3 regions of the Dickeya sp. CFBP 2040 genome follow, and region 1 is predicted to be linked to each of the others. Evidence: riboswitches for the same ligand, from Rfam matches in the RefSeq annotation. Region 1 holds a riboswitch; each other region holds the start of a gene.
What was found. Region 1 has a riboswitch for thiamine pyrophosphate ahead of thiC (phosphomethylpyrimidine synthase ThiC). Riboswitches for the same ligand answer to the same signal wherever they lie in the genome.
Positions count from the first base shown of each region.

Region 2: it holds a riboswitch for thiamine pyrophosphate, as region 1 does, so the genes downstream of both, thiB (thiamine ABC transporter substrate binding subunit) here and thiC (phosphomethylpyrimidine synthase ThiC) in region 1, are expected to answer to the same signal.
Region 3: it holds a riboswitch for thiamine pyrophosphate, as region 1 does, so the genes downstream of both, Dpoa2040_RS18315 (hypothetical protein) here and thiC (phosphomethylpyrimidine synthase ThiC) in region 1, are expected to answer to the same signal.

Region 1 is NZ_JAAVXH010000088.1:3,278-11,304, forward strand. Features, by position in the region: gene Dpoa2040_RS13495 (DUF1481 domain-containing protein) at 29-739, opposite strand; gene hupA (nucleoid-associated protein HU-alpha) at 744-1,016, opposite strand; gene Dpoa2040_RS13505 (YjaG family protein) at 1,204-1,794, opposite strand; gene nfi (deoxyribonuclease V) at 1,886-2,560, opposite strand; gene hemE (uroporphyrinogen decarboxylase) at 2,560-3,633, opposite strand; gene nudC (NAD(+) diphosphatase) at 3,689-4,462, opposite strand; TPP riboswitch at 4,657-4,772, shown strand; gene thiC (phosphomethylpyrimidine synthase ThiC) at 4,910-6,871, shown strand; gene thiE (thiamine phosphate synthase) at 6,871-7,497, shown strand; gene Dpoa2040_RS13535 (HesA/MoeB/ThiF family protein) at 7,499-8,027, shown strand, end outside.
Region 2 is NZ_JAAVXH010000087.1:245,508-253,534, reverse strand. Features, by position in the region: gene thiQ (thiamine ABC transporter ATP-binding protein ThiQ) at 224-916, opposite strand; gene thiP (thiamine/thiamine pyrophosphate ABC transporter permease ThiP) at 900-2,510, opposite strand; gene thiB (thiamine ABC transporter substrate binding subunit) at 2,486-3,469, opposite strand; TPP riboswitch at 3,513-3,667, opposite strand; gene sgrR (HTH-type transcriptional regulator SgrR) at 3,724-5,391, opposite strand; gene sgrT (glucose uptake inhibitor SgrT) at 5,586-5,786, shown strand; gene tnaA (tryptophanase) at 5,915-7,315, opposite strand; gene tnaC (tryptophanase leader peptide) at 7,416-7,526, opposite strand; gene Dpoa2040_RS12795 (siderophore-interacting protein) at 7,767-8,027, shown strand, end outside.
Region 3 is NZ_JAAVXH010000021.1:40,250-48,276, reverse strand. Features, by position in the region: gene Dpoa2040_RS02955 (autotransporter outer membrane beta-barrel domain-containing protein) at 1-1,710, opposite strand, end outside; TPP riboswitch at 2,021-2,117, shown strand; gene Dpoa2040_RS18315 (hypothetical protein) at 2,153-2,413, shown strand; gene thiD (bifunctional hydroxymethylpyrimidine kinase/phosphomethylpyrimidine kinase) at 2,410-3,213, shown strand; gene psiE (phosphate-starvation-inducible protein PsiE) at 3,409-3,816, shown strand; gene yegQ (tRNA 5-hydroxyuridine modification protein YegQ) at 4,006-5,382, opposite strand; gene Dpoa2040_RS02930 (CatB-related O-acetyltransferase) at 5,577-6,308, opposite strand; gene Dpoa2040_RS02925 (glutathione S-transferase family protein) at 6,615-7,577, opposite strand; gene baeR (two-component system response regulator BaeR) at 7,699-8,027, opposite strand, start outside.

The sequences.
Region 1 (8,027 bases):
AGTGTTTACCGCTCATATTGTTCCCTGACTACCACGACTCAGTAGTCGGTTCCCAACGACAAAAATCTGCTTCTGCCACTTGCAACAATTGCGTACCTTCCGGTGACACCAGCCAGGCGATGCTCAGCGGCCCAGCCGCTCGTTCGGCTTGCTGCGCAATCATGGCCAGTGAAGCGCGGTCCAAATCCGGGCGCACCGTTTTCCCGTCGCACGTGGTCACCTGCCCCGCACTCCAGCGCCCCTGAATCAGCGATACTTTACCCGCACGCAGGGAATCGCTCAGCGCCAGCAAACGTCTGGCATCGTACTGATAAAGCGCAATCTCGTCTTCAGACAGCGATTCCCGCCGGTCCGGCAACTGACGCTGCATGTAGCTAACGGTTCCCGCCTGATCAAAACGCAGCCTGACTTCACCCTGTGACGAAGAAGAAGCAGTCTGCCTGACCTCACGCAGCCCCCCCTGCTGGAAGCGATAACGGGTAGTTCTGGATTCTTTCCCCTGCAACGGGCTAAATACCGTCACCAGTGTGGTGAGATGCTGCTGCACGTCGTCTTTACGCCATAACCGCACCACACCACGATCATCCAGGTAGCCGCTGGCGTACACGGCAGGCGCTGAAGGATGAGAGCTACAGGCCGTCAGCCAGCATACCAGCACGGGAGCAACCAACCGGATATGTCGTCTGAAGAAAAGCAAAAGGGGCGAAATCGCCCCTCTGCTTAAACCTTGTATCAACATGCGCTTATTTTACAGCGTCTTTCAGTGCCTTACCGGACACAAACGCAGGCACGTTAGCTGCCGCGATTTTGATTTCTTTACCAGTCTGCGGATTGCGGCCAGTGCGCTCGTTACGATGATTGACTTTGAAAGTACCGAAACCAACTAATTGTACTGCATCACCTTCTTTCAGAGACTCAGTAATCGCTGCCAAAGTCGCTTCCAGAGCAGCTTTAGCCTGGGTCTTGGAAAGGTCAGCTTTGTCAGCAATTACATCAATCAGTTGAGTCTTATTCATAAGTTATCCTTACAGTGTGTTTATCGCTTGCTAAGCATCGAGTGCGACGGAAATGCCATAATAGCACTCTCCTGCATACACGCACCGACAGCCACTTTTATTACGCCCCCCAAATGTAGACCAGACAGGGTGCGGATGTGAAGCCTAAAGACAGGCCATTTCAGGCCTTAAATCACGTTTTATCGCGTTATTGATACAAATTTATCCCAATGTTGCTGACTCCGGCTTCGCGCAGGTCGGCGCGCAAGCCTTTTATCAGCTCAAGATCGCGTTCTTCGCAGTCCGCCAGCAGGCGGAAAATCTCCCACTGGATGTCCCATTCTTCTTCAACAGCAGGCAGATTCTTCAATTCTTCATCAGTCATTTCCCGACCTGCCTGAGTCATTTCCAGCATCGCCACGCTACGAATCGATGTTTCGCTAATGGTTACTGCATGTTCCAGCGTTTCACCACTCAGACGCGAATGCAGCAGTTCACTCAGGGCAACGCAAGCGTCAATAGCAGGGTATACGCCATAAATGTCGTAGTCATCCGCGACGGGAATCGCATCTTCCAGCTTTTCCAATTGACTATCGAAATTGACCCTGGCGTCCTTCACGACCAGTGTTTCCCATACCAGATCCAGTATGCGGCGGTAAAGTTGTGCGTCCCCAAAATCGGTCTGCTGGCAGAACTCATGATAGTTGGGGTACATACGTTCACAAAGGCAGGCCATAAAGGTGACATGTTGCCAGCTTGCCAGCTTTTCCAGACGCAAATGAATAGGGTTACGTAACATCGTTTATCTCAAAATAATGGGCGGCAAGTGTAACGAAAATCACCAAACCGCCATATGCCTGAATTCCTAAAGTTTCCTGCCCGGCATTATCCTACAGCCCGACCTCACGTTGCCAGCGTTGAAACGTCGGACGGTTGGATGCTACCGCATCCGCCCAGCGGGTAGGCTCCGGCAGACGATACCCGTTCATACAGCGCATCACCCACTGTAACGCGCTGTCGGTACCAACACGGTGGCCGGTGGAGACAAACAGCGGGTTGCAACGCGCCTTGCTGCGCCATACCCAGCCAATCTGCTCATCCCGGTCCAGCAACGGCTGGCGGCTGCCTGCCGCGTCCGCCAGCAGTGAGAACTGCCCGCACAACCGGCGTTTGGCAACGCCAATCGTCGGCACATTGACCAGCAGGCCAAAATGGCTGGCAACCCCCAGACGACGAGGATGAGACACGCCATGCCCATCGACAAACAGCAAATCTGGCCGGTGTTGCAACTGCTCCCACGCCGCCAGCAGCGCCGGATATTCACGAAACGACAAAAAACCGGGGATATAAGGCATGACGGTTGGAATGCGGGCAATCTGGTATTCCACCAGTTGCAGCGATGGATAAGCCAGCACCGCCAGCGCAGCGCGGGTTACCGCGCCTTTCTGTTCGAAACCGACATCCGCACCGGCAATCAGCGTCGGCTGTTCAAAAGGTATATCGTCGTAACGCACCACCAATGCGGCTTTATCACATTGCTCGGCGCGTAACGCCTGCATATCCATCAGGCCATATCCTGATGATAGGGTGCAGATAACCGGTGTACGGCCTCGACGAAAACGCCGGCATGTTCCGGCGGCACATCCTGATGAATACCATGCCCCAGATTAAACACATGACCGTTGCCAGCGCCGAACCCGGCCAAAATGGTAGCGACTTCCTGTTCAATACGAGCCGGCGGTGCGTACAGCATGGACGGGTCCATATTGCCCTGCAACGCGACTCTGTCTCCCACACGACGCCGTGCGTCGGCAATGTCAGTCGTCCAGTCCAATCCCAGCGCGTCGCAGCCGGTATCCGCCATCGCTTCCAGCCACTGACCGCCGCCTTTGGTAAACAAGGTAACCGGCACCCGGCGCCCATCATTTTCACGCAACAGGCCATCGACAATTTTGTGCATATAGTGCAATGAGAATTCGCGGTAATCCGCCCCGCTCAGTGCGCCGCCCCAGGTATCAAAAATCATCACCGCCTGCGCGCCAGCACGAATCTGAGCGTTGAGGTAGAGCGTCACGCTGTTCGCCAGCTTGTCCAGCAGCAGATGCAGCGTACGCGGCTCGGCAAACATCATTTTTTTGATGACGGTAAAGGCTTTACTGCTGCCACCTTCAACCATATACGTCGCCAACGTCCATGGGCTGCCGGAAAAACCAATTAGCGGCACCGCACCGGCCAGATTGCGGCGAATCGTCCGCACCGCGTCCATTACGTAGCCCAGTTCCAGCTCCGGGTCAGGCAGCGGCAACTTTTCCACGTCGGCATGGCAAGTCACTGGCGATGTGAAGCGCGGCCCTTCGCCCGCTTCAAAATAGAGCCCCAACCCCATGGCGTCCGGCACGGTGAGAATATCGGAAAACAGGATGGCGGCATCCAGATTGTAGCGACGCAGCGGCTGCAACGTGACTTCGCAGGCCAGTTCAGCATTCTTGCACAGCGACATGAAATCACCCGCTTGCGAACGGGTCGCACGATATTCCGGCAGGTAGCGCCCCGCCTGACGCATCATCCATACTGGGGTGACATCCACGGGCTGGCGCAACAGAGCACGTAAATAGCGATCATTTTTCAGATCAGTCATGGTCTTTTCCTTGTAACGCCTGCTGGCAGGCATGATTGTCGCTGGCGATGACCGATCAGCTATCGGCCTCGCGGCACAGTACGACCGTGTCTTCAATCAGACGCCGTGCTACCGTACCCGGCGGCGGCAATTCAGGCAAGCAATCATAACGGAACCAGTTGGCATCACGCAGTTCAGAGGGATCATGCTTCACCTCACCGCCGTCATAGTCAGCCATGAACGCCATCATCAGCGAATGCGGGAATGGCCAGGGCTGCGAACAGACATAACGCAGGTTTTTAACGCGAATATGGCTCTCTTCCAGGACCTCCCGCGCTACCGCCTGCTCCAGCGTTTCCCCCACTTCGACAAAACCGGCCAGCGCAGTGTACATATTGCCTTTGTGGCGCAGATGCTGCGCCAGCAAAATCTTTTCGTGATGGCGAATCGCCACAATCACACAAGGGGCAATTTGCGGATAGTAGCGCTCTTTGCAGTGCGAACACAGGCAGGCCAGTTCGGTGGTGCTGGCAGACATCTCATGACCGCAGTAGCCGCAAAACCGGTGCGAACGATAGAACTCCGCCAGTTGCACCGCGCGGCCCGCCAACTGAAACAGCCCTGCATCCTGACTCAGCAGTTGACGCACCGATCCCATATCAGTCTTCTTATCCTGCAACACCAGCCATACCGGTTCTCCCTGCCACTCGCCTACCTGACGGGCAGCGTGCTGCTGCAACTGCCACTGCGCTGCCGTTCCTTGCGGTAACTCGCCCTGAGGCAGCCAAATCTGATGACGGTGATATACCACCCACCACCCGCTTTCTTCACCCTTCAGCGTCAATTCCATCACTTTTATCGCCCCGCTTATTGCCTGCTAGCCTGTTACGATAGCCAAAAATTCTGTCCGGCATTATCCGGCGTGGGTGAAGCCTTGGCAATGCGCTTTCAGGGTAAGCGCATTGCCCAGTTGATGTTCGACCATTGACGCCACGCCGCTACAACGCATAGAGTGTTGATGTTTTACGCCCCCCCTCAAGGGGTCCTATCTTGTCGGAGTGCCCAACACGTCTGATGGCGCGTGGGCTGAGACCGTTAATTCGGGATCCGCGGAACCTGATCAGGTTAATACCTGCGAAGGGAACAAGAGTAATGATATCGCCACCCCACCATTCATGCAGGGGAACGCGCAACCATCAGGGCAACACGCCCTCTGCCGTTGCCAGCCAACATCCGGCGATTACTCCCTCCGAACTCCAGACAAGCAATCTTCCCATTTAATGAACAGGAACTTGCTATGTCTACCGAATCCAAACTGTCCACGGAGCTGATGGCTTCCGGAGAAAAAACACCGTCTGGTCGTCGTGAACAACGTGCTGCCGCTCAACAGTTTATCGATACGCTGCGCGGCTCAACCTTCCCAAACTCACAGCGGATTTATCTGACCGGCTCACGCCCGGATATTCGCGTCCCGATGCGGGAAATCCAGCTAAGCCCAACGCTGATAGGTGGTAGCCGCGACAACCCGCGCTATGAACCGAACGAAGCGGTGCCGGTTTATGACACCGCCGGGCCTTACGGCGACCCGGTCAGCACGCCGGACGTACATCACGGACTCAGCAAACTGCGCGCCGGCTGGATTGCAGAACGCGACGACACGCAAGCATTACCACGAGCCAGCTCTGACTTTACCCAGCAGCGGCTGGCGGATCTCGGCCTTGCTCACCTGCGTTTTGAACATCTGCCACACCCCATACGTGCCAAAACGGGGCGTCGCGTCACCCAGTTGCATTACGCCCGTCAGGGCATCATCACGCCGGAGATGGAATTCATCGCCATCCGTGAAAATATGGGGCGTGAACGTATTCGCGGCGAGGTTCTGCGCCAGCAGCATCCGGGCCACAGTTTTGGCGCGTTGCTGCCGGACGACATCACACCGGAATTCGTGCGTCAGGAAGTTGCGGTCGGGCGGGCGATTATCCCTGCCAACATCAATCATCCCGAATCAGAACCGATGATCATTGGCCGCAATTTTCTGGTGAAGGTGAACGCCAATATCGGCAACTCTGCGGTGACCTCTTCGATTGAGGAAGAAGTCGAGAAACTGGTGTGGGCAACCCGTTGGGGTGCGGACACCGTGATGGACTTATCCACCGGGCGTTATATTCATGAAACCCGCGAGTGGATTCTGCGCAACAGCCCGGTGCCAATCGGCACAGTGCCGATTTATCAGGCGCTGGAAAAGGTTAACGGCATCGCGGAAAACCTGAGCTGGGAACTGTTCCGCGACACACTGCTGGAACAGGCGGAACAGGGGGTGGACTACTTCACCATTCACGCCGGCGTACTACTACGCTACGTGCCGATGACCGCCAAACGCCTGACCGGCATTGTGTCGCGCGGCGGTTCCATCATGGCGAAATGGTGCCTGTCGCACCATCAGGAAAACTTCCTCTACCAGCACTTCCGTGAAATTTGCGAAATCTGTGCCGCCTATGACGTCGCGCTGTCGCTGGGCGACGGCCTGCGCCCCGGTTCGATTCAGGATGCCAACGACGAAGCACAGTTTGCTGAACTGCACACGCTGGGGGAACTGACTAAGGTCGCCTGGGAATACGATGTGCAAGTGATGATCGAAGGCCCCGGTCATGTGCCGATGCAGATGATCCGCCGCAACATGACCGAAGAGCTGGAACACTGCCATGAAGCACCGTTCTACACGCTGGGCCCGCTCACCACAGATATCGCGCCGGGCTATGACCACTTTACGTCAGGTATCGGCGCGGCGATGATCGGCTGGTTCGGCTGCGCCATGCTGTGCTACGTCACCCCGAAAGAACATCTCGGCCTGCCGAACAAAAACGACGTCAAACAAGGGCTGATCGCCTACAAGATAGCCGCCCACGCCGCCGATCTGGCGAAGGGCCACCCCGGCGCGCAAATCCGCGACAACGCCATGTCCAAGGCACGCTTTGAATTCCGCTGGGAAGACCAGTTCAATCTGGCACTGGACCCGGAAACCGCCCGTGCCTACCACGATGAAACCCTGCCGCAGGAATCCGGCAAGGTGGCACATTTCTGCTCAATGTGCGGACCGAAATTCTGCTCGATGAAGATTACACAGGAAGTACGCGACTACGCCGCCCGTCAGGAAGCGCAACCGGTGGATGCCGGTATGGCGCAAATGTCCGCCGAATTCCGCGCACGCGGTAGCGAGCTGTACCACACCGCTACCAGCCTGCCGCAGGAGGAACGCTGATGAACCGTGCGTTTCCTGCCACCGACGCCCAACTGGGGCTTTATCCTGTGGTCGATAGCGTAGCGTGGATAGAACGCCTGCTGAGCGCGGGGGTTCGCACTCTCCAGCTACGCATTAAAGACCAGCCAGCGGAACAGGACATCATCCGGGCAATCGCGCTTGGCCGTCAGTATCAGGCCCGGCTGTTCATCAACGATTACTGGCAACTAGCGGTGAAGCATCAGGCGTACGGCGTACATCTGGGTCAGGAGGATCTCGATACTGCCGATCTGGCGGCGATCCACGCCGCCGGGCTACGTCTGGGCGTGTCTACCCATAACGATGCTGAACTGGCACGTGCCGTCGCCCTGTCGCCGTCTTACATCGCACTGGGCCATATTTTCCCGACCCAGACCAAAGCCATGCCATCGGCACCACAAGGTCTGGTGGAGTTGGCCCGTCATATTCGCGCGTTGAACGGGCGCTTTCCCACCGTCGCTATCGGCGGTATCAGCATTGACCGGGTACCCGCCGTGCTGGAAACCGGGGTCGGCAGCATTGCCGTGGTCAGCGCCATCACACAGGCCGCTGACTGGCGCGCCGCGACCGCGACGTTACTGCAATTGATCGAAGGACGGGAGGCATAACATGCTCGATGATCAGGCATTTATGCGCTACAGCCGCCAGTTGTTGCTGGAAGATATCGGCCAGGAAGGACAACAGAAACTGGCGGCAGTCAGGGTGTTGCTGGTGGGACTGGGCGGACTGGGATCGCCGGCGGCGCTCTATCTGGCGGCAGCCGGCGTCGGCACGCTGCTGCTGGCAGACCACGACACCCTGCACCTCTCCAATCTGCAACGGCAGATTCTCTACCGCAGCGCTCACCTGTCACGCCCCAAAACGGAGCTGGCCCGTCACGCGCTGGAAGCCATCAACCCACTGGTGAAAACCGTCGCGCTGACCACCCGACTTGAAGGCGAATCGCTGACAACCGCGGTGGCGCAAGCCGATCTGGTGCTGGACTGCTGCGACAACATGACCACCCGTCATGCGGTCAATGCCGCCTGCGTCGCGGCACAAAAACCGCTGATTAGCGCTAGCGCGGTGGGATTCAGCGGCCAGTTGCTGGTGCTGACGCCGCCTTACCCACACGGCTGCTACGCCTGCCTCTACCCGG
Region 2 (8,027 bases), on a different contig from region 1:
GACGACCGCATCATGCTGCGCGGCGCTGTTTAGTAGTGCGAAAGTAGGGGTGGTGTGTTTCACGGGTAACCTTCATGTTCGTTTTGGTTAATTTGCGCTCCCATATAACCATGAGTGCGGAAAAATAGACAAGGTTTCAACACGGTAAAACCGCATAAATGCGATTAATGTCACGTTTTTTAATCGAGAATTTTTTAATCGAGAACGTTTTAAGGGCGCGTTGTTATTTCAGACCGAGTATTCTCGCTGCATCCGCGTGGTGCGCCAGCTCTGCGGTCGGGCCGTCGTGATAGATGCGGCCATCCACCACCAGTACGCTGCGCGGCGCGATGCGTATGGCATCTTCTAACTGGTGCGACACCATCAGCAGCGTTAACCGCCGTTCACGGCAAATTTCGTCTACTAACGCCAGCATCTCCTGACGCAACGCTGGGTCGAGTGCGGAGAACGGTTCGTCCAGCAGCAGGATCGGTTGCTGGCGAATCAGGCAGCGCGCCAGCGCCGCTCGTTGCCGTTGACCGCCGGAAACCTGTGATGGCAGGCGTTCCAGCAGCTCCGATAATCCCATACGACTGGCGATCATGCTTAGCGTATCCCATTGTTCCGCATTCAGTTTCAGGCCGGGGTGCAGGCCGAGCGCGATATTCTGCGCCAGCGTCAGATGGGGAAACAGATTGTTTTCCTGAAACAGGATCGACACCGGGCGTTTCGCCGGTGGTGTAGCATCGTGATCCTGTCCGTTCAACTGTAACTGGCCGCTATCGGCGGGTAGGAAACCGGCGATCAGGCTCAGTAGGGTGCTTTTACCCGCGCCGCTTGGACCCAGAATGGCAAGGCGCTCGCCGGGCTGCACCTGTAAATCGAAGCGCATCGGCAGGTGTTGGTAGAGGTAGGTCAACTTATGGAGTGCTATCATGTAAGCCCGCCAGTTTCTCAATCAGGGTAAACAGCATAAAGCACAGCAATAGCAGTAGCAGCGCTGTTACCGCGCCCTCAGCGCTGCGATAAGCACCAATCTGCTGATAAAGATAAAACGGCAGGGTGCGGAATTGCTCGTTGCCAAATAGCGCGATGATGCCGAAATCGCCCACCGACAACACTGAGGCAAAGGCCAGCGCCTGTGCGATGGGGGCGCGTAGCGCCTTCAGTTCCACCACTTTTAGGCGATGCCAGCCACGAATATCCAGTGACTGACACAACAAGCTGTAACGTGCGGCGGCGTCAGTCATTGGGTTTTCCAGCACTTTCATGGCATAAGGGATAGCCAGCAGCGCATTGGTCAGCACCACCAGCCCGTAAGGGGAAGAGGGTAACCCGATGGTGCGATTGAATAGCAGGAAAAACCCCGACGCCAGCACAATGCCTGGCATCGCCAGAATCAGCATTCCGCTCAGATCCAGCAATTGGGCGGCTAACTGCTGCTGGCGCAGTTTCAACTCCCGGCTGCTCCACAGCAGCATCAGCGTTAATGTCACGCTGAGCGCACCGGCAGCCAGCGCGATGCCAAGAGAGGTCCAGAATGTTTGCCATAAAGCGGGCTGGCGCAACACGTCTGGTAGCGAGCGGTTTAGTCCATCCACCACCACGGCCAGCAGCGGCGGCAGCAGCAGTAATAGCACCGCTGTAATCAGCAGCGTATCGGCAACGCGGCTACACAGGCTGTCTTGTGGGTCGCGCCAGTGCTGGCGATTACTGACACCGACCGCCAGTAACCGGCTCAGTCGCTGGCTGAGTAACACCAGCCCCAGACAACATACCATCTGTAATAGCGCCAACAGCGCGGCGCGCGCCGGGTCATAATCAAAGTTGAGCGCCTGATAGATAGCCAGTTCGATGGTCGTCGCCTGCGGGCCGCCACCCAGCGCCAGCACGGTAGCAAAGCTGGCAAAGCACAGCATGAAGATCAGTGCCCCGGCAGGTAAGAGCTGGCGGCGCAGCCACGGCCATTCCACCAGACGGAAGAAGTACCAGCCGCGCAGGCCGAGTTGTGCTGCCAACTGGCGTTGCTCGGTCGCAATGCCTTCCAGCGCCTGCAAGAACAGTCGGGTTGCCAGCGGCAGATTAAAAAAGACATGAGCCAGCAGGATGCCCTGCAAGCCGTAAGGCGAAAACCGGTATTCGATGCCCACCTGCATCAGCAAACGTGCCAGCCAGCCTTCCCGTCCATAGACGCTGAGAATGCCGAATACCGCCACCAGCACCGGCAGCACCAGCGTCATCGCGCACAGGCGCAGCAACAGACGATGGCCGGGAAAACGGCGGCGATACAACGCCCGCGCCAGAAACAGCGCGGGCAAGGTGGAAAGCAGTGCCGATAACAACGCCTGCCAAAAGCTGAAGCGGATGACATGCCAGAGGTAGCTGTCATTCCACAGCGACTGCCAGGGCACGCTGGGTGCGTCCAGCCACAGTGCGCCGAACGCCAGCACGGCGGTGCCAAGCAGTAAAACAGCCGCCAGCAGCCCCGGCCACAGCCAGCCGGGAATCAGCGGCTGACGGCGCGCTGCCATGCCTGAACCCAATTCGTCCGCTGTTCTGCGACTTGCTGTGGGGTAAACTCCAGCGCGCTGGCAGGCCGCGTCAGGGTGTTATAGCCTTCAGGCAACTCGGTTTTGATCACCGGGTACATCCAGTTAGTAGTCGGAATGATCTGCTGAACAGCAGGGCTTATCATAAATTGCAGAAAACGTGCTGCCAGTTGTGGGTTTTTACTGCCAGCCAGTTGGGCGGCGACTTCCACCTGCAGGTAGTGGCCTTCGCTGAAATTGGCCGCCGCATAGCTATCTTTCTTCTCGGCGATGAGATGGTAAGCCGGTGAAGTGGTGTAACTCAGCACCAGATCGGCTTCACCTTTCAGGAACAGGCCGTAGGCTTCGCTCCAGCCTTTGGTGACGGTGACGGTTTTCGCCGCCAGTTTCTGCCAGGCTTGTGGTGCTTTGTCGCCATACACGTTTTGCATCCACAACAGTAACCCCAGCCCCGGTGTGCTGGTGCGCGGATCTTCGTAGATAACCTTCCACGACTGGTTGCTTTCCACCAGTTCATGCAGGCTTCTCGGCGGGTTTTTCAGCTTGTCTTTGTTATAGACGAAGGCGAAATAGCCGTAGTCGAAGGGCAGGAAGGTGTCGTTGTGCCAGCCGCCGGGCAGCGTCAGCGTGCTGGTGTTGACGCCATGCGGGGCGAACAGGCCGGTCTGCGCCGCCGCCTGCACCAGATTGTTATCCAGTCCCAGCGCCACGTCCGCCGGGCTATTTTTGCCCTCCATACGCAGACGGTTGAGCAGCGCGACGCCATCTTCCAGCGCGACGAATTTCAGTTCGCAGTCACACTCTTTTTCAAATGCGGTTTTGACCGCCGGGCCGGGACCCCACTCCGAGGCGAACGAATCGTAGGTGTAGACCGTCAGGGTCGGTTTGGCGAACACGGGGGCGGACAGCAATAACAGACAGGACAGTAATTTCTTTAACACTTTGCGCTCCAAATTGTTGAAGGCGGCAAAGGTCTTTGAGCAAGCAGGATGCAGTCTCAAATCCCTTCGCCGGTATTAACCGGATCAGGTTCGACGGGTATTTTCTCAGCGGCGCAAACGTACATGATTGTTAGTACATGACTATTCGTACATGACTGCTCGTACATGAATGTTGGGGCCGCACCCCGTTGAGAACGGCGCTATTGTAAAGTGTTTGTCACATCAGTAAAAGCGTCATGACTGGCGGCAGAGGATCATGTTGGCGGGGCTGGCGGCGCGAACCAGGCGGACTTGAAATCGAACCAGCCCAGCGTGTTCATATGCAGTCCCCGCATGTTGGCTTGCCCTTGCAACCGCAGCCAGTGGTGGAACAGCGGATGAAGCTGCTGGCGGCTGACCAGTGACTGGCTCCAGTCCGCCAGTGATAGCTCGCCCTGACGCCACTGACGTGCGGTGTTATCCAGCTCGTCTTCCCCCAGACAATGCCGCAGCAGTGGCAGTTCATACAGCATGGCGAACAGGGAAAATTCCAGCGGCAGGTAGAAGTTAGCACTGCCGAGCCAGAGGTCGCTGGCGTCAGCGCCCTGACACCAGACGTCGAACTCCAGACTGCGTAGCGTCAGCGTGACGCCGTGCGATGCCAGCAGACGGCCTATGATGCTGCTTATCACCGCGTATTCGGGGTGATCGCGATAGCTGGTGAGGGTGAGGTGCGTCAGGCCGACGGGTTTTTCCCGCACTGCCCGCGGTGGGCTGTGATGCCAGCGCGGCAGCAGGCCATAAGCGGGAGACCAGTCGCTCTGGTACGGGCTATCGGCCAGGCCGAGCATCGCCACGGGGCTGAGTACCTGACATAACCAGTGACGAACCTCCGGGTCTGCCATCTGCGGCGAACGGCGGTCGAACAGCAGGAAATAGCAGCCTTCTTCAAGCCGATTTTCCAGTTCATTATCGATGGTGTCATCGCCTTGCAGCGTGACCGTGCAGGCGGGGATGATCGGCGCGTCCGGCAGCACCCAGATACTGACTTCGTCAATGAGCGCCCGGTAGCCGAAGTAATCGTCAAACGCGGCGATTTTTAACTGATTGGGGGAATTGCGTACCACTTTATACGGCCCGGTGCCGACAGGCTGGCGCATAAAATCCGGCAGTGTTTGCCATTCTTGCGGCAGGATCATCGCCGGTACGCTGCCGAGCAACCATGGCAGCCAGTTGTCCGGCGTATTGAGCCGGATATCCAGCACAAACGGTGTCGGTGACGATATATCGGTTAAATGGGAGAACAGCGGTAGCGTCTTCAGCCGGGACAACGAGGCGATCACGTCCTCCATGGTCAGTTCCCGACCATGGTGAAAACGAATCGCCGGGCGCAAATAGAAACGCCAGTGCCGCGGCGACAGCGCCTGCCAGTGGTGAGCGATATCCGGCAGCAGTTCCCCATTTTCCTCATTTAAGCTGGTCAGCCCGCTGAAAATCTGGCGGGCGATGTGGGTTTCCGAACGCCGTAACGCACTGCCGGGCAACAGGTTGTGCATGGGTCGGTAGTACAGGATACGCAACAGGTGGCGTCCTTGCCGTACACTGCGGCCAAGGTGCGACAGTAGCATCTGGCGTACGGTTTCTTTGTCGCCCACCAGTTGTACCAACTGGTCGATGCGATCCTGCTCCAGCAGGTCTTCGGCCCGCTGCTGTTGCAGCGTCAATCCAGTGTAGATAAAGCCGAGGTGCGAGCGTTTACCGCGTCCGGCTTCCGCTTGCCAGGTGAGCCAGCCTTGTCGCTGCATAGCACTCAGCAGTGAGCGGACATGACGGCGTGAGCAACTGAGCAACAGCGCCAGCTCTTGCAGCGTGGTATCGGTATCCTGACCTTGCAGGCATTGCCATAACCGGATGAATTGTTGTTGCAGGCGAGGGGAGGACATAAAAGGGGAACTCCACGATTCAAGGTCATCAATATATTTTTCCCTATATTACGCGGATACTGAATAGCAGTGAATGGTTCTGTGCGTGAACCGTCGTGAAGGGGAGGCTATATGTGCCGGTTATTCCGCTTTTATACCCGTCATACTTCAAGTTGCAGGTGCGTTGGCTTTCCTCGCTCACCCCAGTCACTTACTTGAGTAAGCTCCTGGGGATTCTCTGCGTCGCCGCCTTCCTGCAACTCGAATTATTTAGGGTATATCGTCGCTGGCTTTGCCGAGGCTGTCGTCGGGGATGGGGTGTACTCACCGCTACCCAGCGAATGGCATTGCTGTTACAGGTTACGCAGTGGCAGATCCAGGATATGGAGGAGGAAGACTATCGTCGCTGGCTGTAAAGCTGACGGCATCAAATGAGAGTGAGAACGTCGGCGGGAAACCGCCGTAGTGTTCTGAGTAATGGTGCTGTTCACCAGCCAGCGGCGTGTTCCGCTGGCTTTTTTATGGCAGGTTTTCTGGTGGCGTGTTATTCCACCGGTTTCAGCCGGGCGACAAAGTGGCGCAATACCGGCGGCTCATAGGTGAAGGTCAGCCCTTTGATGCTGCTGGCTCTCTCCTTGAGTGCAATCAACGAATCGGCGATGTAATCCATGTGATCGTTGGTATACACCCGGCGTGGAATGGTCAGGCGCAGCAGTTCCAGCGGCGAGGGTTTCTGTTCGCCAGTATCCGGGTCCCGTCCCAGCAGTAATGAGCCGATTTCTACGCTGCGAATGCCCGCTTCCAGATACAGCTCGTTATTCAGCGCTTGTGCCGGGAACTGTTCCGCCGGGATATGCGGCAGCAGCTTTTTCGCATCGACAAACACCGCGTGCCCACCTACCGGGTACTGAATTGGGATACCACCGGCGCGCAGGCGTTCGCCAAGGTAGGTCACCTGACCGATGCGGTAAGTCAGATAATCTTCGTTCATGCCTTCTTCCAGACCGATGGCCAGTGCTTCCATGTCGCGCCCAGCCAGTCCGCCGTAAGTGACGAACCCTTCCATTGGCACACAGCGAATGCGCACCTCGTTGAACAGCTCTTCGTCGCTGCGAAAACAGCACAGGCCGCCAATGTTCACCATCGGGTCCTTCTTCGCTGACATGGTGAGCATGTCGCCGTATTGGTACATCTCATGGACGATCGCTTTGATCGAGCGGTTCTCATAACCGGCTTCACGTTGTTTAATAAACCAGGCATTTTCACAGAAGCGTGCGGAGTCGATCACCACCGGAATACCGTGTTGCTGCGCGATGCGATACACCTCACGCATATTGCCCATTGAAATCGGCTGGCCGCCGGAGCTGTTGCAGGTGACGGTGGTGATGATGGCCACGACGTTGTCCGCACCGTGTTGCTCGATGGTGGTCTGTAACAGGTCAAGGTCGAAATCGCCTTTCCAGTCGTAATAGGTGGTGGTGTCGAAGGCTTTTGGTGTCACCACGTTGATGGCGCGCGCGCCGTTCAGCTCCACATGGGCAGCGGTGGTGTCGAAATGGAAGTTAGAAATAAACACCGGTTTTTTACCGCCACCTGCACGCTGCTTTTTGGCTATCAGACACGGGAACAGAATCTGTTCTGCCCCACGCCCCTGATGGGTAGGAATGGTAAACGGATACCCCAGCAGCGTTTGTACTTTTTCACACAGATGGTAGTAGTTGCGCGACCCGGCGTAGGCTTCGTCGCCCATCATCAACCCTGCCCACTGACGGTCGCTCATGGCGCCGGTGCCGGAGTCGGTCAGCAGGTCGATGTAGACATCCTCGCTGCGCAACAAAAACGGGTTATAGCCTGCTTCCTGCAAGGCTTTTTCCCGGTCGTCGCGGGTGGTCATACGGATGTTTTCTACCATTTTGATGCGAAAAGGTTCAGGGATGCGTTTCATGCAATATCTCCATGACGCCAGTCAGCAGGCAGGTTTGCCGCTGTATGACGTCAAAAATAATAAATTGAAATAAAAGGGGAAAAATCAGCGTCAGGCTGAATCAGGCATGAAACGAGCGTGGGAAATCGTCGGTAAGGCGGTGGTCGATGTTGAACCAGGGGCGACAGTCGCCGGAGAGGCTCAGGCGATAACACCGGATGATGCGTGTCATGAGGTCTCCTTATCTCGTGAATAACGAACAATCAGCATAGGCGAAAAGTGCCGGACAAAACCGTGATCCCACAGGCAATCCAAAGTGGGGAAGTCATGGTTTATTTGAGAATGTAAATTGAATTAATAATATTTCTCATTACTTATTTTAGATGGTAAAACTGTGCGGAGTTTGGCATCAGTACATCGTTTTCAGACCGTGTTGCTGGAGAATCACTAAAAAAAGAGGTAAGGGCGGGTTATGGCTGGGGTAAAGGAATATAAAGTATTTGATGTTAGGTTGGCTCACAAAACATTGCTTACTCCATCGCTGATGCGTTGTGTATTCAGGGGAGAGGCGGTGAAGATGATGAAGATTTGCTCGCCGGATCAACGTATTAAAGTGTTACTGCCCGCCGAAGACGGCACGCCGCCGCGCCTGCCGGATGTCGGCGAGTGGTATAAGCTGGTGCAGGCGATGCCCAAATTACAACGCCCAATCCCCCGCACTTACACCCTTCGC
Region 3 (8,027 bases), on a different contig from region 1:
AGTTTCCAAACCGAATACAGACCACTGCCCTTGAGCTCTCCAGCCAATCCCTGAAACCAGAGAATTACGGCGTTGTGCCGAGAACCACATGGCAGAACTATCATCTCCGTGCTCACTGTAGCGGTATACCTTAACGAACTGACGCTCAAGGCGGGCAAAAGGGCCAGTTTTAACCGGCCCAAGACTGAACCACCAGCCGCCATCAATACCCCCTCCAAGGTGATGCCCGTTTACTGAACCAGATTCCTGACGATTGGCCGGGCCGATATGAATAGTGCGATAAACATCATTAAAGTTGGAGCGGCCAGCATTGAAGAAGGTACTCAGCCAGGCATTATCGATGTGATAGACCTCGTAAAGCGCGATGCTGCTGTCATACAGCTTATAACCCGCATCACTAATGTTCGCTGTTTGATTAGACTGGGTCACCACCGCACCTACGTTAAAATTTTCACTCAATTTCACGTCGCCGCCGACCGAGATAAAGCGATTATTACCGTTGGTTGGCAAGGTATTGTCGGTTGAACGGGCGTGGCGGTAATCGCCACCCAAAAATACGCGTGTCTCATTCCCGCGGGTATCGGCCAGAATTTCATTGCGTAGCAGATTGTACTGTGATTTCGTGGCTGCCAGTGGACCCTGGCTCAGCAGCGAGATTTTACCGGGCGCTGCCATTTCAGACAAAACGACACTGGCAAGCATCTTGTAACCACCCGTGGTGGGATGGACATTATCTGCAAAAAGATAGGTATTTTCAGTTCCTTTGGCATAATCTCCGGTTGAGCAGATAAGTGATGATAGGGTGTCACAGGCGCCACGAGTCGTATTGATGATGCCATAGGCTGATGGATTAGCCATGATTTCAGCCATAATTTTATAGGTATTGACAGGAATGATATTAAGCCCATCTTTACTTAGTGTGTCGAGACCGTTGTTTAATGTCTGATTATATTGGCTAACCACGTCCTGATATTTTTTTTCCAGGTGATGACTTATGCCGTCAGGAGTTGCTCCAAGGTTAGGAAGGTTGTAAACCACTACATATTTCCCACCTGCATGATATAGGCTGTTCAATAATGATACTTCTTCCTGCGCTACGGGAATAATCTCCGCTGTTGCTGTGGTGGGGGCGGACTCGTAGATGGCATATATGTCATTGGAGCCTCCCCACATTTGATAAAGTGTTGACGCGCTGGCATGGTTATTTTGCAAGTAACTGTTAACCTGAGATTGGATCGTGCTTGAGAAAAGGATACCCAGCGAATAGTTATTAAGAATACCGGCTCCACCCCAGGCAAAGTCAGTCCCCCCGGAGGATGAAGCAGTGACGGATAAACCTAAGCCATCGGCTACATACATGGCAGTATTTTCTCCAGGATTAGTGGTAAACCTTGAAACACCTAGTCCTAATGTCTGTGAAAGATTACCTGCATCACTCAAACTATCACCAAAAACCACAGCGTTGTTGAACATTGCCGCCTGCACAGGCAGGGTATAAAGGAATAGCACAGTAAAAAGAGGTAATAGTCTTGATGTGACCCATGACATCCAACGTATGTCAATCACACTGTTTTTTATCTTATTAATGAGTAATATATTTTTTTTATTGCTATTTCTCTGGTGAGTTGCAAAGAAAATAGACCGGCGGAAACAGTATGTTGTGTTTTTAATGAACTGAAATATATTGGCGATTTTTTTAATGACCGGCATAAGTCTGATGCTCCTGATTTTTAAATAATGAATGGCGTTATCTACACTGTGGCTTAAATTTTAAATGCAATGGCTCAGGTTTATAATTTAGTGTTGTAATGACATTAATATTTCAGTAGCAATATATGAGATATATCTTATCTATACCTTTCATATTTCAGGTGGCGGGTTATTGGGTTTGTTGTTGATGTCGATTAAAGGATGGTGGTGCTGATTTGTGCCGGGCAAAATGATGAAGCTGGCTGATGCCTGCTACTAACCTTCTTTAATCTGTCATTGATCTTTTTCGCTAATGCTTCCAATAATGGCGTTCGTTGACTCGGGGTGCCCTTCTGCGTGAAGGCTGAGAAAAACCCGTATTACCTGATCTGGATAATGCCAGCGTAGGGAAGTCACGGTATCCCCACCGGTACCGCTTTCTTTCACGCTGGTTGGGAGGTTTATGAACGCTCGATCTGTACGTTTCCCCGCTGCATTCTTCGCAGATTCCCTTGATGCTTTCCGCTCACGCGCGCCGCTGACACATTGTTTTACCCATGAGATGGTGACTGATTTCTGTTCGCAGGAAAGGCACCGCCCTTGTCATGCTACCGCCGCTTGTGTTGTGGTGCTCCGCTTCGGGCAATGGGCGAGTGGCGCGGAGAGCTTCATCCACGCGTTTTCGGATGCGCTCTATACCCTGAACCGGGAGGCATTGGTATGAAACGTCTCAACGCACTGACTATCGCGGGTACTGATCCGAGCGGCGGCGCGGGCATTCAGGCTGACCTCAAAACGTTTTCAGCGCTGGGCGTTTACGGCACCAGCGTGATTACCGCGCTGGTGGCGCAGAATACACGCGGCGTGCAGTCGGTCTATCGCATTGAACCGGCGTTTGTTGCCGCCCAACTGGATTCGGTGCTGAGTGATGTACGCATTGATAGCGCCAAAATCGGCATGTTGGCACAGAGGGATATTGTGGAAGCCGTAGCGGACCGACTGTTGTGCTACCCGGTGCCTTATGTAGTGTTGGATACGGTGATGCTGGCGAAAAGCGGTGATGCGCTACTGGCGCCAGATGCGGTGGAGGTGGTGCGCCAGTTACTGTTGCCGCGTGTATCGCTGATTACCCCCAACCTGCCGGAAGCAGCGGCGCTATTACGGTGCTCGCTTGCTGACGATGAAAGAGACATGCGCCGGCAAGGGGAAGCATTGCTGGCAATGGGGTGTCAGGCGGTATTGATGAAAGGCGGCCACCTGAACGGCAGCGAAAGCCCGGACTGGCTGTTCATGCCGGATGTTGAGCCGGTGCGGTTGAGTACGCCGCGCGTCAACACCCGGCATACGCACGGTACCGGCTGCACGCTGTCGGCTGCGCTGGCAGCGTTGCGACCTCGTCATAATAACTGGCGGGATACCTTGTCCGCCGCGCGGGTCTGGCTGCAAGGGGCGCTGGAGCAGGCGGATTCGCTAGAGGTTGGTTATGGCATCGGCCCGGTACACCATTTTCACCACTGGTGGTAAAGGTGGTGTCCTGATACAAGCGATAAGAAATTTAGATAAATGGTAATAATATTGCATAGACAGCCTGCAGATGACCCGGTAATTTTGTGATCTGTGTCAGATTATTGCCTGTGTGGTGGGGCTAACGCTTGCCGGGTTTTAGAGGCTTTTTTCTGAGCGGTGTTTTCTCTGAATGACAGGACTGAGGAGATGCTCATGGCGGGTTCAGCGCGTGCAGTCATGATTGCCAAAGGGCTACAGACGATACTTAATTTGGGTCTGTTACTGCTGGCGGTGATTTTGGTGATTTTTCTGGGCAAGGAAACCTGGCATTTGGCCTCGGTTCTGCTGGTCAGCAATGAAAAAGAGTCTTCGTATATGCTGATCGAAAGTCTGGTGATTTATTTTCTCTATTTTGAGTTTCTGGCGCTGATCGTGAAGTATTTTCTATCCGGTTATCACTTCCCGCTGCGCTACTTCATTTACATCGGTATTACCGCCATCGTGCGGTTGATTATTGTCGATCATAAAAACCCGGCGGATACCTTTACCTATTCCGGTGCGATCCTGATTTTGGTGATTACGCTCTATCTGGTGAATAGCCCACGCCTGAAGCGGGAGTAAGTAGCCAGAAAAGAAAAAGCCAGCTCAAGGGAGATTGAGCTGGCCAAGGAGGTGGTTCCTAGTAGCATTACTACGCTTATTTTACGTTTTGTATTTTCTCAGCGCTGCAATAATAGCCAGTTAACCATGCCATTGATGTGATCTGATTCTAAAAATTGTCACAATTGGCATTATTTTGTCACTTTTTTGTTATTTCGCGTGTGGATTGCGGGTACTGGTGCCGGGAAGATTACGCAGCAGTAACGCGTATTCCAGTGCGATATCATCCGGCACCGGCAGATACACGATGTGGCCGTCACCCGGTGCGACATCGATAGCCTGACCTTTTTTGTTGAGCAGGGTATCGACAGTGAACTGAATGTTGCCGCCCGGCGTCATCATTTCCACGCTGTCGCCACGGGAGAACTTGTTTTTGACCGCCACTTCTGCCAGCCCATCACGCCGCTTGCCGGTAAATTCTCCGACAAACTGCTGCTGGTCTGATACCGAGTAACCGTAGTCGTAATTCTGGTAATCCTCGTGGACGTGACGGCGCAGGAAGCCTTCGGTATAACCGCGGTGCGCCAGCCCTTCCAGCGTTTGCAGCAGCGTCGGGTCGAATGGTTTGCCGGCTACCGCGTCATCAATGGCGCGGCGGTATACCTGCGCGGTGCGGGCGCAGTAATAGAAGGATTTGGTGCGGCCTTCGATTTTCAGCGAAGCAACCTGCATGTTGGTCAGGCGTTCTACATGCTGAATGGCGCGCAGATCACGTGAGTTCATGATGTAAGTGCCGTGTTCATCTTCAAACGCGCTCATGTATTCACCTGGGCGCTGCTTCTCTTCCAGCATGAATACCTTGTCGGTAGGTGCGCCGATGCCAAGCGTCGGCTCTGGCTGAGCGCTGTCGAGTTGTGTGACGGCAATCGGTTCATGGATGTGCACAATGTTGCCCACCACGTCTTCTTTGCCTTCCTGCACGTTATATTCCCAACGGCAGGCGTTGGTGCAGGTGCCCTGATTGGGGTCGCGTTTATTGATATAGCCAGACAACAGGCAGCGGCCTGAATAGGCCATACACAGTGCGCCGTGGACGAAAACTTCCAACTCCATGTCCGGCACCTGGTGGCGGATTTCCTCAATTTCTTCCAGCGATAGCTCGCGTGACAGAATCACCCGGCTCAGCCCCATCTGCTGCCAGAACTTCACCGTCGCCCAGTTGACTGCATTGGCCTGTACCGACAGGTGAATCGGCATCTGCGGGAAGTTTTCCCGCACCATCATGATAAGCCCTGGGTCGGACATGATCAGGGCGTCCGGGTTCATCTCGACAACCGGTTGCAGGTCACGCAGGAAGGTTTTGAGTTTGGCGTTATGCGGCGCGATGTTGACCACCACATAAAATTTCTTGCCCAGCGCATGGGCTTCATTGATGGCTTGCGCCAGCGTCTGGTGGTTGAATTCGTTATTGCGCACACGCAGGCTGTAGCGAGGCTGGCCGGCATAAATTGCATCTGCGCCATAGGCAAAGGCGTAACGCATATTTTTCAGCGTACCGGCCGGAGAGAGTAATTCCGGTTTAAACATGGTGTTTTCTCAAGTCTGATCACAGGTCAGGCTGTTCCCGGTGGGGGAACAGTAAAGGCGGCAGATTCTAACGCCAACGGCGGGAAAAATCAGTAGTCAATGGACAAAAACGGGGTAACAAAAGGCGAGTGGCTTAAAGATGGCTGGCTTGACGTCTGCAAGCCAGCGCCATGTTATTTTTTTAATGATGAGGCTTAGGGTTGCTGTTGAGTCTTTGCTAACCACTGTTGTTTTTTCTCTTTTAGCTCGGATAGAACATCCAGGCTCCGTGCTTCATCATGGGTCAGATCAGCAAAAAAATACTGCATGTGATGTTTTATCCATGCAAACAGATTAGGCATATCCCACCAGGCGATATCTAATAGCGCTTCCCGAACTTTTTCTGGAAAACGAAAGCGGATGAGTTTTGCAGGCGTTCCGGCATAGATTCCATACGCTTCACTTCTGAAATTGGGAGGAAGTAATGACCGCGCACCAATAACACATCCATTTTCAATAATACCACCACCCAGCATCATGGCTTCGTCCCCAATCCAGACATCATTTTTGATGACAGAGTCCTGGTATTGAGGTTGTTCGGGATTCATGAGTCCATCACCAAAGATGGCGAACATGGCTGTTGATATGGTTCGCATTTCGTGCTGCCCATTCAGTATGAATTTTAATCGGGAACCACCTGAAACAAATCTACCTATCCTTAAGCTTTGCTGGTCAGAGTCATATTTTACCATGGAGCCAACACCAACACCTGATGCTTTACCAATATGAAATAAGCCAACGTCAGATTGCTCACCTAGCCAGTTCTGGAAAAAATCATGTGGAATAGAACTGAAAAAGCCGTCGCTGTATTTGATGATTTTAAAATTTTTAGCATTAGGAGAGGTTGTATCGAACCCCAGGCAATCATCATCAGTTGAAATATTCATAATTTCCCTTTGAATTGATGTTTTTTTGGTCTGTATTACGATGAGCTCTTAGAAGTGAAAGGCATGATAAATGAATAGCTAACATGATGCTATTATTTGCGAGATTGTTATCTTATTAATATTAAAATTTTGAAATCATATGGCAATTACTGTAATTCAAAGTAATGTATATAAGTTATTATTTATGCCAGGTGAGATGGGGTAATATCTGTAAGTGATAGGGATGCGCTGGGGAGTAGGTAATATATAGGTAGGTGGTGTTAGTGAACCACCACCGTTAGATAGTTTTTTTAGCGAAGGTGATTTCTAAAAGACACGAATACCCGCTGACGGGCCGACCAGATCGCGCTGGTGTGGGCGCTCGAAGTCCACCTGCGGACCTTTTGGAATAATGGCGGTGGGGTTAAGCCAGAGGATGCTGTAGTAACCGGCTTTGATGTGATCCAGCCTGACCGTTTCTTTGACTCCCGGCCATTGGTACAGCTCACGCAGATAGCCGGAAAGGTGCGGGTAATCTTCCAGACGGCGGATGTTACATTTGAATGCGCCATGGTAAGCGGCGTCGAAACGCACCAGCGTAACAAATAGCCGCCAGTCAGCTTCGGTCAGGGTATCGCCAGCCAGATAGCGGTGATGGGCCAGATGCGCTTCCACCGTATCGAGAGAGGCAAACAGGTTGGTGACCGCCTGATCGTAATTTTCCTGGGTTTTGGCGAAACCGGTCTTGTACACGCCGTTGTTGATGTTGTCATAAACCAGGCTGTTCCAGCGATCAATTTCCGGTTGCAGGTCCGGCGGATAAAAGTCCAACTGGTTACCGGTCAGGTCGTTGAACGCGTGGTTGAGCAGGCGGATGATCTCCGACGATTCATTATTGACGATGCGGCCTTCTTTACGGTCCCACAGCACCGGCACTGAAACCTTACCGGTATAATGCGCATCGCTGGCGGTGTAGAGTTGGTGCAGGTAACGCACCGGCGCTACGTTGTCGCCTGCATCCTGCGGGGTGCTGAATTCCCACCCTTGTTCACCGATGCAGGGGTTTGCTACCGACAGTGCTATCACGTTCTGCAGGGCTTTCAGATTGCGGTAGATCAACGTGCGAGATGCCCACGGACAAAGATACGAGACGAACAACTGATAACGCCCAGCTTCCGGGGCCAGCGTTGTGTCACGGAACCGGGTTTCCTGACGGTGAAATGCGCCGCCTTTGATTTCTTCAGCCGCTACATCGCCATTGACCCACTTGCCATTGACTAATCCCGACATGTTTACCCTCATCATGATTATTATGTTTGATGAGTATGCTAGCAGCCCGAAGCTGAGAGGAAATTGCAAATTTTTAACCGGGTCAGACAGTTTCTTTGACGGCATGACCGCCGTCATGGCGTTACGTAGATATTTCCTGACTGGCGGCGGCTTCCCAGCGGTAACCAATGCCGTACACCGTGCGGATAAATGATGTTTCCTGATCAAAGGTTTCCAGCTTGCGGCGCAGGTTCTTGATGTGGCTGTCGATGGTGCGGTCAGTCACCACCCGGTAATCGTCATACAGATGATCGAGCAACTGTTCGCGCGAAAAGACCCGCCCCGGCTCGGCAGAGAGGGTTTTCAGCAGTCGAAACTCGGCGGGTGTCAGTTCCAGGTGTCGCCCAAGGTAGCTAGCCTGGTAACGGTTTTGGTCTATCAGCAATGCGGGCTGCGCATCACCTGGTAGCG